3 regions of the Streptomyces sp. CG4 genome follow, and region 1 is predicted to be linked to each of the others. Evidence: riboswitches for the same ligand, from Rfam matches in the RefSeq annotation. Region 1 holds a riboswitch; each other region holds the start of a gene.
What was found. Region 1 has a riboswitch for thiamine pyrophosphate ahead of thiO (glycine oxidase ThiO). Riboswitches for the same ligand answer to the same signal wherever they lie in the genome.
Positions count from the first base shown of each region.

Region 2: linked by a shared signal. The riboswitch ahead of AB5L52_RS12960 (thiamine ABC transporter substrate-binding protein) and the one ahead of thiO (glycine oxidase ThiO) in region 1 are both predicted to bind thiamine pyrophosphate.
Region 3: linked by a shared signal. The riboswitch ahead of thiC (phosphomethylpyrimidine synthase ThiC) and the one ahead of thiO (glycine oxidase ThiO) in region 1 are both predicted to bind thiamine pyrophosphate.

Region 1 is NZ_CP163525.1:6,979,704-6,984,213, forward strand. Features, by position in the region: gene AB5L52_RS31875 (thiazole synthase) at 314-1,108, opposite strand; gene thiS (sulfur carrier protein ThiS) at 1,112-1,330, opposite strand; gene thiO (glycine oxidase ThiO) at 1,327-2,496, opposite strand; TPP riboswitch at 2,494-2,605, opposite strand; gene AB5L52_RS31890 (hypothetical protein) at 2,659-3,009, shown strand; gene AB5L52_RS31895 (FAD-dependent oxidoreductase) at 3,042-4,277, shown strand; gene AB5L52_RS31900 (Rv2175c family DNA-binding protein) at 4,411-4,510, shown strand, end outside.
Region 2 is NZ_CP163525.1:2,885,431-2,889,940, forward strand. Features, by position in the region: gene AB5L52_RS12955 (iron ABC transporter permease) at 1-602, opposite strand, end outside; gene AB5L52_RS12960 (thiamine ABC transporter substrate-binding protein) at 659-1,741, opposite strand; TPP riboswitch at 1,811-1,919, opposite strand; gene rlmN (23S rRNA (adenine(2503)-C(2))-methyltransferase RlmN) at 1,974-3,080, opposite strand; gene AB5L52_RS12970 (YceI family protein) at 3,276-3,941, shown strand; gene AB5L52_RS12975 (phosphatidate cytidylyltransferase) at 4,041-4,510, opposite strand, start outside.
Region 3 is NZ_CP163525.1:4,963,702-4,968,211, reverse strand. Features, by position in the region: gene AB5L52_RS22425 (NADP-dependent oxidoreductase) at 1-121, shown strand, start outside; gene thiC (phosphomethylpyrimidine synthase ThiC) at 212-2,014, opposite strand; TPP riboswitch at 2,007-2,184, opposite strand; gene AB5L52_RS22415 (YibE/F family protein) at 2,266-3,837, shown strand; gene AB5L52_RS22410 (SsgA family sporulation/cell division regulator) at 4,009-4,446, opposite strand.

The DNA of each region.
Region 1 (4,510 bases):
GCTCCCCTCGCCGAGACCGCTTTCCCCACCCCACTGAAGCCGACCTGTAACGCTTCCCACCCCCCACGACCACCGCCCCCTCCACGCCCCACGGCAGCCACGCCCCCCACGCCCCGAGCCCGGCAGCCGCGCCTCGTGCCTGCTGATCCCCCCATGGCCCGCGCCGGCTCCCCCCGACCCGCGGCAGCTGCTACTGCTCCCCCCGACCCGCAGCCGCCGATGGCGAGGACGTCCCACGGGAGAGTCCGGCCTTTCAGCCGACAGTCATGGGCGGTGCGTGGGTGGGAGAGTGGTGGGCTGCTGCGGCGCTGCGTCAGAACGCGGGTCGCTCGGGATCCAGCACGGCCAAGCCCTCCGCAGGAGACGACGCCTCGGCGAAGTGCCTGCGCGGAATCCGCCCGGCCAGCCGAGCCAACCGGCCCCCCTCCACCGCATGCCTCATGGCGGCAGCCATGCGTTCCGGCTCCTGTGCCCGCGTCACCGCCGAGGCAAGCATCACCCCGGCACACCCCAGCTCCATCGCCAGAGCGACGTCGGACGCCGTACCGGCCCCCGCGTCCAGAATCACCGGCACCCCCGCCCGCTCGACGATCAGCTGGAAATTGTGCGGGTTGCGAATCCCGAGCCCGGACCCGATCGGCGACCCGAGCGGCATCACCGCCGCACACCCGGCGTCCTCCAGCTTCCGCGCCAGCACCGGATCGTCATTGGTGTACGGCAGCACCGTGAACCCGTCGTCGACCAGCGTCTCCGCCGCCTCCAGCAGCTCCACCGGATCCGGCAGCAGCGTCCGCTCGTCGGCGATGACCTCCAGCTTGATCAGATCCGTACCGAGCGCCTCCCGCGCCAGCCGCGCGGTCAGCACGGCCTCGCCCGCGGTGAAACACCCCGCCGTGTTCGGCAGCACCCGGATGCCCAGCCGCTCCAGCACCGACAGCACCGATCCGTGCACGGACGGGTCCACCCGCCGCATCGCGACCGTCGTCAGCTCCGTACCGGAGGCGACCAGCGCCCGCTCCAGCACGTCCAGGCTGGGCGCACCGCCCGTACCCATGATCAGCCGCGAGGAGTACGCCGTACCCCCGAGGACGAAGGAATCGTCGGCCATGACTCAGCCCCCCTGGACCGCGGTGAGGATCTCCACGCGATCGCCCTCGCTCAGCGTCGTGCCCGCCCACTGCGCACGCGGCACGACGGTCTCGTTGACGGCCGCGGCCACCCCGGAGGGCGCGGCGACCAGGGACCGTACGACGGCGTCGAGCGAGGTGCCCGAGGAGACCTCCCGACGCTCGCCGTTGACGGAGATGGAAAACGTCACGGAGATGCTCATGCGGACTGCTCCAGGAGTACGGCGCCGAAGCGCTGCGGAGTGAACGGGCGTGCCTCGTCCGGCAGTTGACCACTCGCCAGCACCTCGGCCAGCACATCCCCGGTGACCGGCGTCAGCAGCACCCCGTTGCGGAAGTGCCCGGTGGCCAGCAGCAGCCCCGCCAGCCCGGTCGGGCCGAGCAGCGGCGCGTTGTCGGGGGAGCCGGGGCGCAGTCCGGCCCGGGTCTCGGTGAGCGGCAGCTCGGTGATGCCCGGCACCAGCTCATGGGCGTCGCGCAGCAGCTCGTACACGCCACCGGCGGTGACGGTCGTGTCCCAGCCCAGCTCCTCGCTGGTCGCGCCGACGACCAGTTCACCGTTCTCGCGGGGCACCAGATAGACCTGGCTGCCACGGACCACGGCCCGTACCGTACGGCTGAGGAACGGCGCGTGCCGGCGCGGCACCGTCAGCCGCAGCACCTGTCCCTTGACCGGCCGCACCGGCGGCAGCACGGCCTCCGGCACGCCCGTGAGCCGTCCGCTCAGGGAGCCGGCCGCGAGCACCACCTGCCCGGCGCGCAGCTCGGTACCGTCCCGCGTGCAGACCCCGGCGGCCCGGTCCCGTACGACGTCCAGCCGCTCGGCCCAGCAGCGGTGGAACGTGACGCCGGCCCGCTCGCACGCGGCCACCAGGGCCGTCGCCAGCCGCCGCGGGTCGATCTGATGGTCGCCGTCCACCCGCAGCCCGCCGCGCACCCCGGGCGCCAGCATCGGCTCCAGGCGGCGGCACTCCCGCCCGGACTGCCACTCCGACTCCAGGCCGCAGCGCCGCTGCAGCGCGTGCAGCTCGCGCAGATGGGCCCGGTCGTCGGCGTCGAGCGCGACCTGGAGGGTGCCACAGCGGCGATAGCCCAGGTCGTGGCCGGTCAGCTCGGTCAGCTCGGCCGCGAAGTCCGGGTAGCGGCGCGCCGATTCGAGATTGAGGGCGAGCAGGGTCTCCTCGCCGTAGTGCAGTTCGGTGACCGCGGCCAGCATCCCGGCCGCGACCCGCGCGGCCCCGCCACCGGGCTCGGGGTCCACGACGGCCGTGGTGAGCCCGCGCTGCGCCGCGCGCCAGGCCGTGACCAGGCCGATGATTCCGCCCCCGATGACGAGGACGTCGGACGTATCGGACGTACGTGACGACATGGGCGTCCAGCCCCTCCCTTCGCCGGCATGACCCGGATCAGGTTCGTACGGTCGGAGGCCGCCAGCCTCCCTCTCAGCCCGGTGCGTCCGGGCTCCCGCGAGTGCTTGTACGGTGGCCACCCTAGCCCGCCGTGCTCGTCACCCGTAAGGGAGCCCCTGCCCATGCCCCGGTCGCTCGACGGCCTGACCTTCGCCCCCGTGGCGGACCAGGCTCCAGGTCAGGTGGGTACCCGCACCCGCTTCGCGTACCACGAGAAGGACGGCGAGATCTGGGCCGAGTACGCGGGCGGCGATGTCGTACGCGGCCATCTGGTCGGCACCCGCGAGGGGGACCGGCTGGACTTCCGGTACGTCCAGCTGCGGACCGACGGGACGACCGCTTCCGGGCACTGCGTGTCCACGGTCGTCCAGCTGCCGGACGGGCGGGTGCGGCTGGAGGAGACCTGGGAGTGGGAGTCCCGGACGGGTGCCGGCACGAGCGTTGTGGAACAGGTCACCGAGCACGCCCGCTGACTGACGCGTTGTCACGTGTCTATGGTGATCGGGTGAGCGAGCAGACAGCGCAACGGGGCACGTCGGAGGGGCGACGCGTGGTCGTCGTCGGCGCGGGCATGGCCGGGGTGCAGACCGCGGTCGCCCTGCGGGAACAGGGTTTCAGGGGGCCGGTCACCGTGCTCGGCGCGGAGCCGCACCAGCCGTACGACCGGCCGCCGCTGTCGAAGGCCGTGCTGCTCGGCAAGGCCGAGGGCTCCGCCTTCGACGTGGACTTCGAGACGCTCGGCGTCGAACTGCGGCTCGGCTGCGAGGTGCTGGGCCTGCGCCCCGCCGCGCACGAACTGGACACCGAGACGGGCCCGGTGCCGTACGACGTCCTGGTCCTGGCCACCGGCGCCGAACCGGTCACCCTGCCCGGCACCGAGGGCGTGCCCGGCGTGCATCTGCTGCGCACCCTGGACGACGCCGAACGGCTGCGGCCGGTGCTGACCGAGCAGCACGACATCGTGGTCGTCGGGGCCGGCTGGATCGGTGCCGAGTTCGCCACGGCCGCCCGCGAGGCCGGCTGTGCGGTGACCGTCGTGGAGGCCGCCGACCGGCCGCTGGCCGGCGCCCTGCCCGCCGAGGTCGCGGCCCCCATGGCCGCCTGGTACGCCGACGCCGGCGCCGAACTGCGCACCCACGCGCGCGTGGATCACATCGAGCCCGGCGCGGTGATCCTCGCCGACGGCACCCGGCTGCCCGCGGACGCCGTCGTCGTCGGCATCGGCGCCCGCCCCGCCACCGCCTGGCTGGCCGGCTCCGGCATCGCGCTCGGCCCGCACGGTGACGTCCTCGCCGACGCCCACCTGCGCACCTCCGTCGAGGACGTCTACGCCGTCGGCGACTGCGCCTCCTTCCCCTCCGCCCGCTACGGCGAACGCCTGCTGGTCCACCACTGGGACAACGCCCTGCAGGGCCCGCGCACGGTCGCCGCGAACATCCTCGGCGAGACCCCCGCGGCCTACGACCCGGTGCCGTACTTCTGGTCCGAGCAGTTCGGCCGCTTCGTCCAGTACGCCGGTCACCACGCCGCGGCGGACCACATGGTCTGGCGCGGCGACCCGACGGGCCCGTCCTGGTCGGTGTGCTGGCTCCGCGAAGATCGCCTGGTGGCCCTACTGGCAGTGGGCCGCCCGCGTGATCTCGCCCAGGGCCGGCGGCTGATCGAAGCGGGCCGCGTGATGGACCGGGAGGCGATGTCCGACCCGGCCCGCCCCTTGAAGGACGCGACGGCAGCTGCCTAGGGGCGCGGGGCTGTATCGATATGCGGCTCCGCCGCGTGGGCGCGACCAGCCACGACGGCGCATCACCCGACGGACGACACCACCCGGCACCACTCATCGCGGCCACCCCGGCGGAGCGCCTACGCTAGGTCGCGTGACCGAGATTGACGCAAAGATCGATGCTCTCGTCCCCGCCTGGCTCACCCTCCCCGACATCGCAGAGATGCTCGACGTCGAGGTGACGCGTGTGCGGC
Region 2 (4,510 bases), 4.1 Mb from region 1:
TGGACGACGCCGAAGGAGGTGAAGGTGAACAGGAACACCATCAGCGCGGCGGCGGCCACGGCGGGCGCCAGGGCCGGCAGGGTCACCTTCCGCCAGGCGCCGAGCGGCGAGGCGCCCAGCATCCGGGCGGCCTCCTCCTGGCGGGGGTCGAGCTGGGCCCACAGCCCGCCGACCGTCCGGACGACGACCGCATAGTTGAAGAAGACGTGTGCCAGCAGGATCGCCCACACCGTGGTGTCCAGCCGTACGCCCCACAGGTCGTCCAGCAGGCCGCCCCGGCCGACCAGGGCCAGGAAGGCCGTGCCGACGACGACGGTCGGCAGCACGAACGGCACGGTGACGACGGCCCGCAGCAGCCGCTTGCCGGGGAAGTCGAGCCGGGCGAAGACATAGGCCGCGGGCAGCGCGAGGAGCAGGGTGAGCGCGGTGGAGGCGAGCGCCTGCCAGATGGTGAACCACAGCACGTGCCGGATGTCCGGCTGCGTGACCACGTCCGTGATCCGCCCGAACTGCCAGGCGCCGTCCGCCTTCAGGCCGCGCGCGACGATCGCGGCCACGGGCCAGGCGAAGAACACGGCGAAGAACGCGACGGGCAGGGCCATCAGGCCGAGCCGCGCCGCGTTCCCCCGCCGGGGTCCGGCTGCTTCAGCTGCTTCAGCTACTTCAGTACGAGCGAGGTCCACGACTTGACCCACTGGTCACGGTTGGCGGTGATCTTGCCGGGAGCCATGGTCTCGGGGTGCTGGGCGGCCGGGCCGTACTCGGTGAACTCGGCGGGCACCTTCGCGCCGTCCAGCACCGGGTAGACGTACATGTTCAGCGGCATGTCCTCCTGGAACTCCTTGGAGACCAGGAAGTCGATGAACGCCTGGGCACCCTTGGGGTTCCTGGCGTTGCTCAGCAGTCCGGCGAACTCGATCTGCCGGAAGCAGGTGCCGCTCGCCACGCCGGTCGGGGCGGTGCTGGGCCGCTTCTTGGCGTAGATCACCTCGGCGGGCGGGGAGGAGGCGTACGACACGACGAGCGGCCGGTCACCGCCCGCCTTCTTCCCCTCCGACGAACCGGAGAACTCCTGGTAGTAGGCCTGCTCCCAGCCGTCGACGACCTTGACGCCGTTGGCCTTGAGCTTCTTCCAGTAGTCCTGCCAGCCGTTGTCACCGAACTGTGCGGCGCTGCCCAGCAGGAAGCCGAGGCCGGGCGAGGAGGTCGCGGCGTTCTCGGTGACCAGGAGGTTCTTGTACTCGGGCTTGGCCAGGTCGGCGAAGGACTGCGGCGGGGTCAGCTTGTGCTCGCTGAAGTAGGCCTTGTCGTAGTTGACGCAGATGTCGCCGTAGTCGACCGGCGTGACCCGGTGCTTGTCCTGGTCGAGCTGGTAGGCGGCGCCGACCTTGGCGAGGCCTTTGGCCTGGTACGGCTGGAAGAGGCCGCCCGCGAGGGCGCGGGAGAGCAGGGTGTTGTCGACGCCGAAGAAGACGTCGCCCTGCGGGTTGTCCTTGGTCAGGAGCGCCTTGTTGACGGCCTGCCCGGCGTCGCCGTCCTTGAGGACGTGGACCTTGTATCCGGACTGCTTCTCGAAGTCGCCCAGCACGCTCTTGGAGACGGCCCACGAGTCGTGGCTGACGAGGGTGACGGTCTTGGAGTCCGAGGACGACTTGGTGGCTGTCGATCCACACCCGGTCAGGGCGGACAGCGTGATCAGGCCGAGGCCGGCCGCCACGGCCACGAAGGTCTTGTTGTGCACTGGATGTTCTCCTGGGGGTTGGCCAGGAAGAACGCGGCCCTGCCCGGAGGTCCGGGCAGGGCGCAACAGCTTGAGTGATGACCGAACTTCCTACCCAGAATGACCTGGGCGAGGTTCAGAGGGTCTGCGGCCCTGTCCGCCGCACTCTCAGCGCTGTGGCGCTCCCCTGTCGGAATATGAAGGTGTCCGATATGCAGATGTCGATATGAAGATATGAGTGCCGCCGGCCAGATTACCGCTCGGTGGCCGCGAGCTGACCACAGGCTCCGTCGATCTCCTGCCCCCGGGTGTCCCTGATCGTGACGGGCACACCATGGGCGGCGATCGCCTCGACGAAGGCCTTCTCGTCCTCGGGCCGGGAAGCGGTCCACTTCGAACCCGGCGTCGGGTTGAGCGGGATGAGGTTGACGTGCACGGGCTTGCCCTTGAGCAGCCGGCCGAGCCGGTCACCGCGCCAGGCCTGGTCGTTGATGTCGCGGATGAGCGCGTACTCGATGGACAGCCTGCGCCCGCTCCTCTCGACGTACTCGAACCCGGCGTCCAGCACCTCGCGCACCTTCCACCGCGTGTTCACGGGGACGAGGGTGTCGCGCAGCTCGTCGTCGGGGGCGTGCAGGGAGATCGCGAGCCGGCACTTGAAACCCTCGTCGGCGAACCGGTGGATGGCCGGCACCAGCCCGACGGTCGAGACGGTGATCCCGCGCTGCGAGAGCCCGAGGCCGTCGGGTGCGGGGTCGGTGAGGGCCCGGATCGCACCCACGACCCGGTTGTAGTTGGCGAGCGGCTCACCCATGCCCATGAAGACGATGTTGGACAGCCGCGCGGGCCCGCCGGGCACCTCGCCGTCCCGCAGCGCCCGCATGCCGTCCACGATCTGGTGGACGATCTCGGCGGTGGACAGATTCCGGTCCAGACCCGCCTGCCCGGTGGCACAGAACGGACAGTTCATGCCGCAGCCCGCCTGCGAGCTGATGCACATGGTGACCCGGTCCGGGTACCGCATCAGCACCGACTCGACGAGCGTGCCGTCGAACAGCCGCCACAGAGTCTTGCGGGTGGTCCCCTCGTCGGTCGACAGATGCCGTACGACGGTCATCAGCTCCGGGAACAGCGCTTCCTGCAACTTCCCGCGCGACCCGGCGGGGATGTCGGTCCACTGCTCCGGGTCGTGCGCGTACCGCGCGAAGTAGTGCTGCGAGAGCTGCTTGGCGCGGAACGGCTTCTCCCCGATCTCGGCCACCGCGTCCTTGCGCTCGGCGGGCGAAAGATCGGCGAGGTGCCGCGGCGGCTTCTTGGCTCCGCGCGGGGCGACGAAAGTGAGTTCTCCGGGCTTAGGCATGGCTGTACCAGTGTCTCAGATCGAATCGGGTGACCCTCGCGGTAGCGTTTTCCCGCCCTCGGCATGTGCATGGCCGGGCTCGCCGGCGGGGTGCGCGGGCACGGGCCGGGCGGACTGTGAAGTTCTGCTGACGAACGGTCGGGTTTCCTGGTCGGGGCTTGTCCCGCTCCGGGCGCTGACGTAACCACATGAGCCATGAACCTATTCGGCCGCAACTCCTTCCACCGGCGCGCGCAGCCGTCCGCCGCTGCCGTGGCGACCGCCGCTCCGGTGGCCAGTGCCCGTGCCACCGCCGTCCTGCCCGACCCCGAACTGGCGGACCTCACCGGCGATTGGCTGATCGATCCCGCGCACAGCAGGATCGGGTTCTCGGTGCGGCACGCGATGGTGACGACGGTGCGCGGCGCCTTCACGCAGTACGAGAGCCGCCTGCACTTCGACGGCCGTGATCCGGCCCGCTCCCGGGCCGATCTCGTGTTGTACACCGCCAGCGTCGACACCGGCGTCGAGCAGCGCGACGCCCATCTGGTCGGCCGGCAGTTCCTGGACGCCGCGGCCCATCCGCGGATGACGTTCACGAGCACGGCCGTGCGGCTCACGGGCAAGGACGTCTACCGGATGACCGGCGATCTCACCATCAAGGACACCACCCGCCCCGTGGAGCTGGAGCTCACCTACATCGGTCATGTGACCGACGCCTTCGGTGACGAGCGGGCCGGCTTCGACGGCACGACCACCATCAACCGCCTGGACTGGGGTCTGACCTACGACGCCCGGCTGGCCCAGGGCGGGACGATGGTCAGCGAGACGGTCCGCCTCCAGTTCGACATCGCCGCGATCCGCGCCACCCCCACGGTCTGACGTCCGTCCGCATCACTACGTCCGCATCACTCTGTCCGCATCACAACGGGCCCCCACCCTCCACCGAGGACGAGGGCCCGTAGGCCGTGCGGCACAGGCTCAGGCCGAGCCGACGAAAATCACCAGGAGAAGCCACACCACCGGAGCCGTCGGCAGGAGTGAGTCCAGTCGGTCCATGATGCCGCCATGGCCCGGGAGCAGGGTGCCCATGTCCTTGATGCCCAGGTCGCGCTTGATCATGGACTCGCCGAGGTCGCCCAGTGTGGCGCTGGCCGCGACCGCGAGGCCCAGCAACAGGCCCTGCCACCAGGTGCCGTGGTGGATCAGGAACTGCATGCACAGCGCGCCCGCGACCATCGCGAACAGCACCGCGCCCAGCAGGCCCTCGCGGGTCTTGCCCGGACTGATGCGCGGGGCGAGCTTGTGCTTGCCGAAGCGCCAGCCGACCGCGTACGCGCCGGTGTCGCTGACGACCGTCAGCAAAAGAAACGTGAGGACGCGCCAAGGGCCGTCCTTCGCGGTCAGCATCATCGCGACGAACGTGGCCAGGAACGGCACGTAGAACGCCG
Region 3 (4,510 bases), 2.0 Mb from region 1:
CATCGAGGCAGGTCGGCTACGGGTCACGGTGCAGCAGACCTACCCGCTGGCCGAAGCATCGGAGGCCCACCGCACCATCGAGGCCAAGCGCACCATGGGCAAGATCGTCCTTGTGCCGTGACCGACTCGATCACCAAGCAACCGGCATGGTCCGCGTTTCGCGTGACGCCCTCACGTCGACTCGGAAACGCGGACCGCTTGCAGCCGGAACTCAGTCCGCGATCGGCAGATACACCCGGTTCCCCGCCTCGGCGAACTCCTTCGACTTCTGGAGCATCCCCTCAGCGACCTCCTCCGCCGACGCCCCCTCAGCCACCGCGCCACCGAACCGCTCTGTGATGCTTTGGCTAATCTTCATGCTGCAGAACTTCGGCCCGCACATGGAGCAGAAGTGGGCCGTCTTGGCGGGCTCGGCCGGCAGGGTCTCGTCGTGGAACTCCCGTGCCGTGTCCGGGTCCAGTGCGAGGTTGAACTGGTCCTCCCACCGGAACTCGAAGCGGGCGTCGGACAGCGCGTCGTCCCACTCCTGGGCACCCGGGTGTCCCTTGGCGAGGTCGGCCGCGTGCGCGGCGATCTTGTAGGTGATGACGCCGGTCTTGACGTCGTCCCGGTTGGGCAGGCCCAGGTGTTCCTTGGGCGTGACGTAGCAGAGCATCGCCGTGCCCCACCAGGCGATCATTGCGGCGCCGATGCCGGAGGTGATGTGGTCGTACGCCGGCGCGATGTCCGTGGTCAGCGGGCCGAGCGTATAGAACGGAGCTTCATCACAGATCTCCTGCTGAAGGTCGATGTTCTCCTTGATCTTGTGCATCGGGACGTGACCGGGGCCCTCGATCATCGTCTGTACATGAAAACGCTTGGCGATCTGGTTGAGTTCCCCGAGCGTGCGCAATTCCGCGAACTGCGCCTCGTCGTTGGCGTCCGCGATCGAGCCCGGCCGGAGGCCGTCGCCCAGCGAGTACGTGACGTCGTAGGCGGCGAGGATTTCGCAGAGTTCCTCGAAGTTCTCGTACAGGAACGACTCCTTGTGGTGCGCCAGGCACCACGCGGCCATGATCGAGCCGCCACGCGAGACGATGCCGGTCTTGCGGTTGGCGGTGAGCGGCACATACGGCAGGCGCACGCCGGCGTGGACGGTCATGTAGTCCACGCCCTGCTCGGCCTGCTCGATGACCGTGTCCTTGTAGATCTCCCAGGTCAGTTCCTCGGCCCTGCCGTCGACCTTCTCCAGGGCCTGGTAGAGCGGCACCGTGCCGATGGGGACGGGGGAGTTGCGCAGCACCCATTCGCGCGTGGTGTGGATGTTGCGGCCGGTGGACAAGTCCATGACCGTGTCGGCACCCCAGCGGGTCGCCCAGGTCATCTTCTCCACCTCCTCCTCGATGGAGGAGGTCACCGCGGAGTTGCCGATGTTGGCGTTGACCTTCACCAGGAACCGCTTGCCGATGATCATCGGCTCGATCTCCGGGTGGTTGACGTTGGCCGGCAGCACCGCCCGGCCCGCCGCGATCTCCTCACGGACCACTTCGGGGGAAACGTTCTCCCGGATGGCCACGTACTCCATCTCCGGAGTGATCTCGCCCCGGCGGGCGTACGCGAGCTGCGTCACCGCCTGGCCGCTGCGGCCTCGACGCGGCTGGCGCGGCCGTCCAGGGAAGACCGCGTCCAGGTTGCGCAGCCCGCCGCGCGGCGAGGTGTGCTTGATCCCGTCGTCCTCGGGGCGGACGGGACGGCCCGCGTACTCCTCGGTGTCACCGCGGGCGATGATCCAGTTCTCCCGCAGCGGCGACAGGCCCCTGCGGACATCGGTGTCGACGAGTGGATCAGTGTATGGGCCCGACGTGTCGTACAGCGTGATCGACTGACCGTTGGTGAGATGCACCTGGCGGACCGGCACGCGCAGGTCGGGGCGCGAACCCGCGACGTACGCCTTGTGCCAGCCGATGGACTTCCCGGCCTCCTGGGACATGTCGTCCTGAACAGAGGCAGGCGTGCGTGCGTCCTTGTTGGTCATGAGACCTACTCCCTACGCCGGCATTACCCGGTAACAGGTTCGGCGGTCGACGCAGCGGTTTCCGTCTGCCGACGTTTCCCGCGGAACATCGCTTGTTCCACGTGAAACATCGCACTTACGGAGGTCAGCGCCCTCTCAGCCCGGTGCTCCGAGCTCCCGCGTGTGCAAAGGTGCCTCCACGCTAGCGTCATATGTGGCGCGGTGAACAGTGGGCCCCCTAGCGTTCTTGCGATGATCCGGCGGTGACCAGGATGGAGCAGTACCCGTATCAACCACCCGAGCGGCACCGGCCAGGCGTCTCGGGACAGGGGGGCGGCTACAGCCAAGGCGCCCCTACGGCCGACGACATATACGGCCACGACGTCCGGAGGAGCGGCGCCGGGCAGAGTTATGAGCACCCCCATGTCCCCTCGGGAGCCGGTCACCGGCAGGGGTCCCGCTTCGGCGGAGGCGACGGGCAAGACCCCGAGCAGGAATCAGGCGGGGACAACGCCAGCGGTCACGGTCATGGGCACGGGCACAGTCATAGCCACGGTCCCGCCGCCCCCGTCTCCAAGCATCTGCGGAAGGTCATCGCCGCGATCCTGGTCCCGTTCACCGCGGCGGTCGTCGTCGGCCTGGTGGTGCTCTGGCCCGGGGGAGCTCCGCCGCACAAGCGCACCGGCGTCGGCTTCGACCGGGAGACGCAGCAGGCCACGGTCACCAAGGTCGTCGAGGTGAGCTGCCAGTCGGCCAACGCCTCCGGCGACACCCCGACAGGCGACACCTCCACCGCCGAGGGCAACTCGGCGCAACAGGAGGCGAAGGGAACCTGCAAGAAGGCGACCGTGCGGATCGACACCGGCAAGGACACGGGCCGTACGTTCACCGAGATCGTGCAACCGGACCAGCCCCGGCAGCTGCACCAGGGCGAGAAGGTGGTGGTCGCCTACGAGCCCTCGGCGCCGAAGGATCTGCAGTACTCGGTGGCCGATGTGAACCGGAAGTTCCCCATGACGCTGCTCGCGGGGATCTTCGCGATCGCCGTCGTGGTAGTCGGCAGGCTGCGCGGTGTCATGGCGCTCGTCGCACTGGCCGTGAGCTTCCTGGTGCTGACCCTGTTCATCCTGCCCGCGATCCTGCAGGGTTCGAACCCGCTGCTCGTGGCCGTGGTCGGGGCGAGCGCCATCATGCTGATCGCCCTCTACATGTGCCACGGACTGTCGGCCCGGACCTCGGTGGCGGTGCTCGGCACGCTGATCTCCCTGTCGCTGATCGGCGTGCTCGGTTCCCTGTTCATCGGCTGGGCCGCCCTGACCGGGAACACGGACGACAACACCGGCCTGATCCACGGCCTGTATCCGTCGATCGACATGAGCGGTCTGCTGCTGGCCGGCGTCATCATCGGCTCGCTCGGCGTCCTGGACGATGTGACCGTGACGCAGACATCGGCCGTCTGGGAGCTGCACGAGGCCAATCCGTCGATGGGCTGGCGCGGGCTGTACCGGGCGGGCATCCGGATCGGCCGCGACCACATCGCCTCCGTGGTCAACACCCTCGTCCTCGCCTACGCCGGTGCCGCGCTGCCGTTGCTGCTGCTGTTCTCGATCGCGCAGAGCGGCGTCGGGACCGTGGCCAACAGCGAACTGGTGGCCGAGGAGATCGTGCGCACGTTGGTGGGCTCGATCGGTCTGGTCGCCTCGGTTCCGGTCACCACCGCTCTCGCCGCCCTGGTGGTCGCGGCCGACCGCCCGAGCCCGGACAGCCCGGCAGCGGCAGCGGCAGCGGCAGCGGCACAGTCCGTCCCGGCACGCGGTGGGCGGGGGCGACGCCGGAAGCGGTGAGGGCGACCGGGCCGACGTAAGATGCGGTCGGCCAGCCCCTGACCGGCCGGAGGGCAGGCCCCGGCCGCGCCCGGCCCTCTCCGCTCGCTGTGCTCCGCGCTCTACGCAGAAGCGTTCCTGCCTGGTCCTACGCGACATGGTGGAGCGCCTGGCGCCCCGTGCCGTAACGCTTCACCCGGCGCTCTGCTCCTCGGCCAGGATGCGGTCCAGGGCCTCTTCCAGATGGGCGTCGAAGTCCGCCAGCGCGCCCTCCTGTCCGAGCGGCACGAGCTTGTCCGTACGGTCCAGGAAGGCCACGAGCGGCGGTACGGAGGAACGGAACAGGGCCTGGTCGCAGCCGACCTGAAGCCTGATCAGCACCTCACCCAGCATCTCGGAATCGGCGGGAGCGATGTGCACATCCCCCTCCCCGCACGGCCGGCCGACGCCGTCGATCAGCAGCTCGCGTCCGAACGCCCAGGTGACCGGGGCATCACCGGGCAAATGGAAGGTGAGCCGCACGGCATAGGGATCACTGGTCTCGTAGCACAACTCCACCGGGATGCGGAAGGAGAGCTCCTCCGACACGAGAAAGCTCATCATGACCTCTGCCTGTACGGACTCGCGCATCGTCTACCCCGTCATACGACATCGACTGGCCGGGATTGATCCCTCTAACGGTGGTCAAATCTTG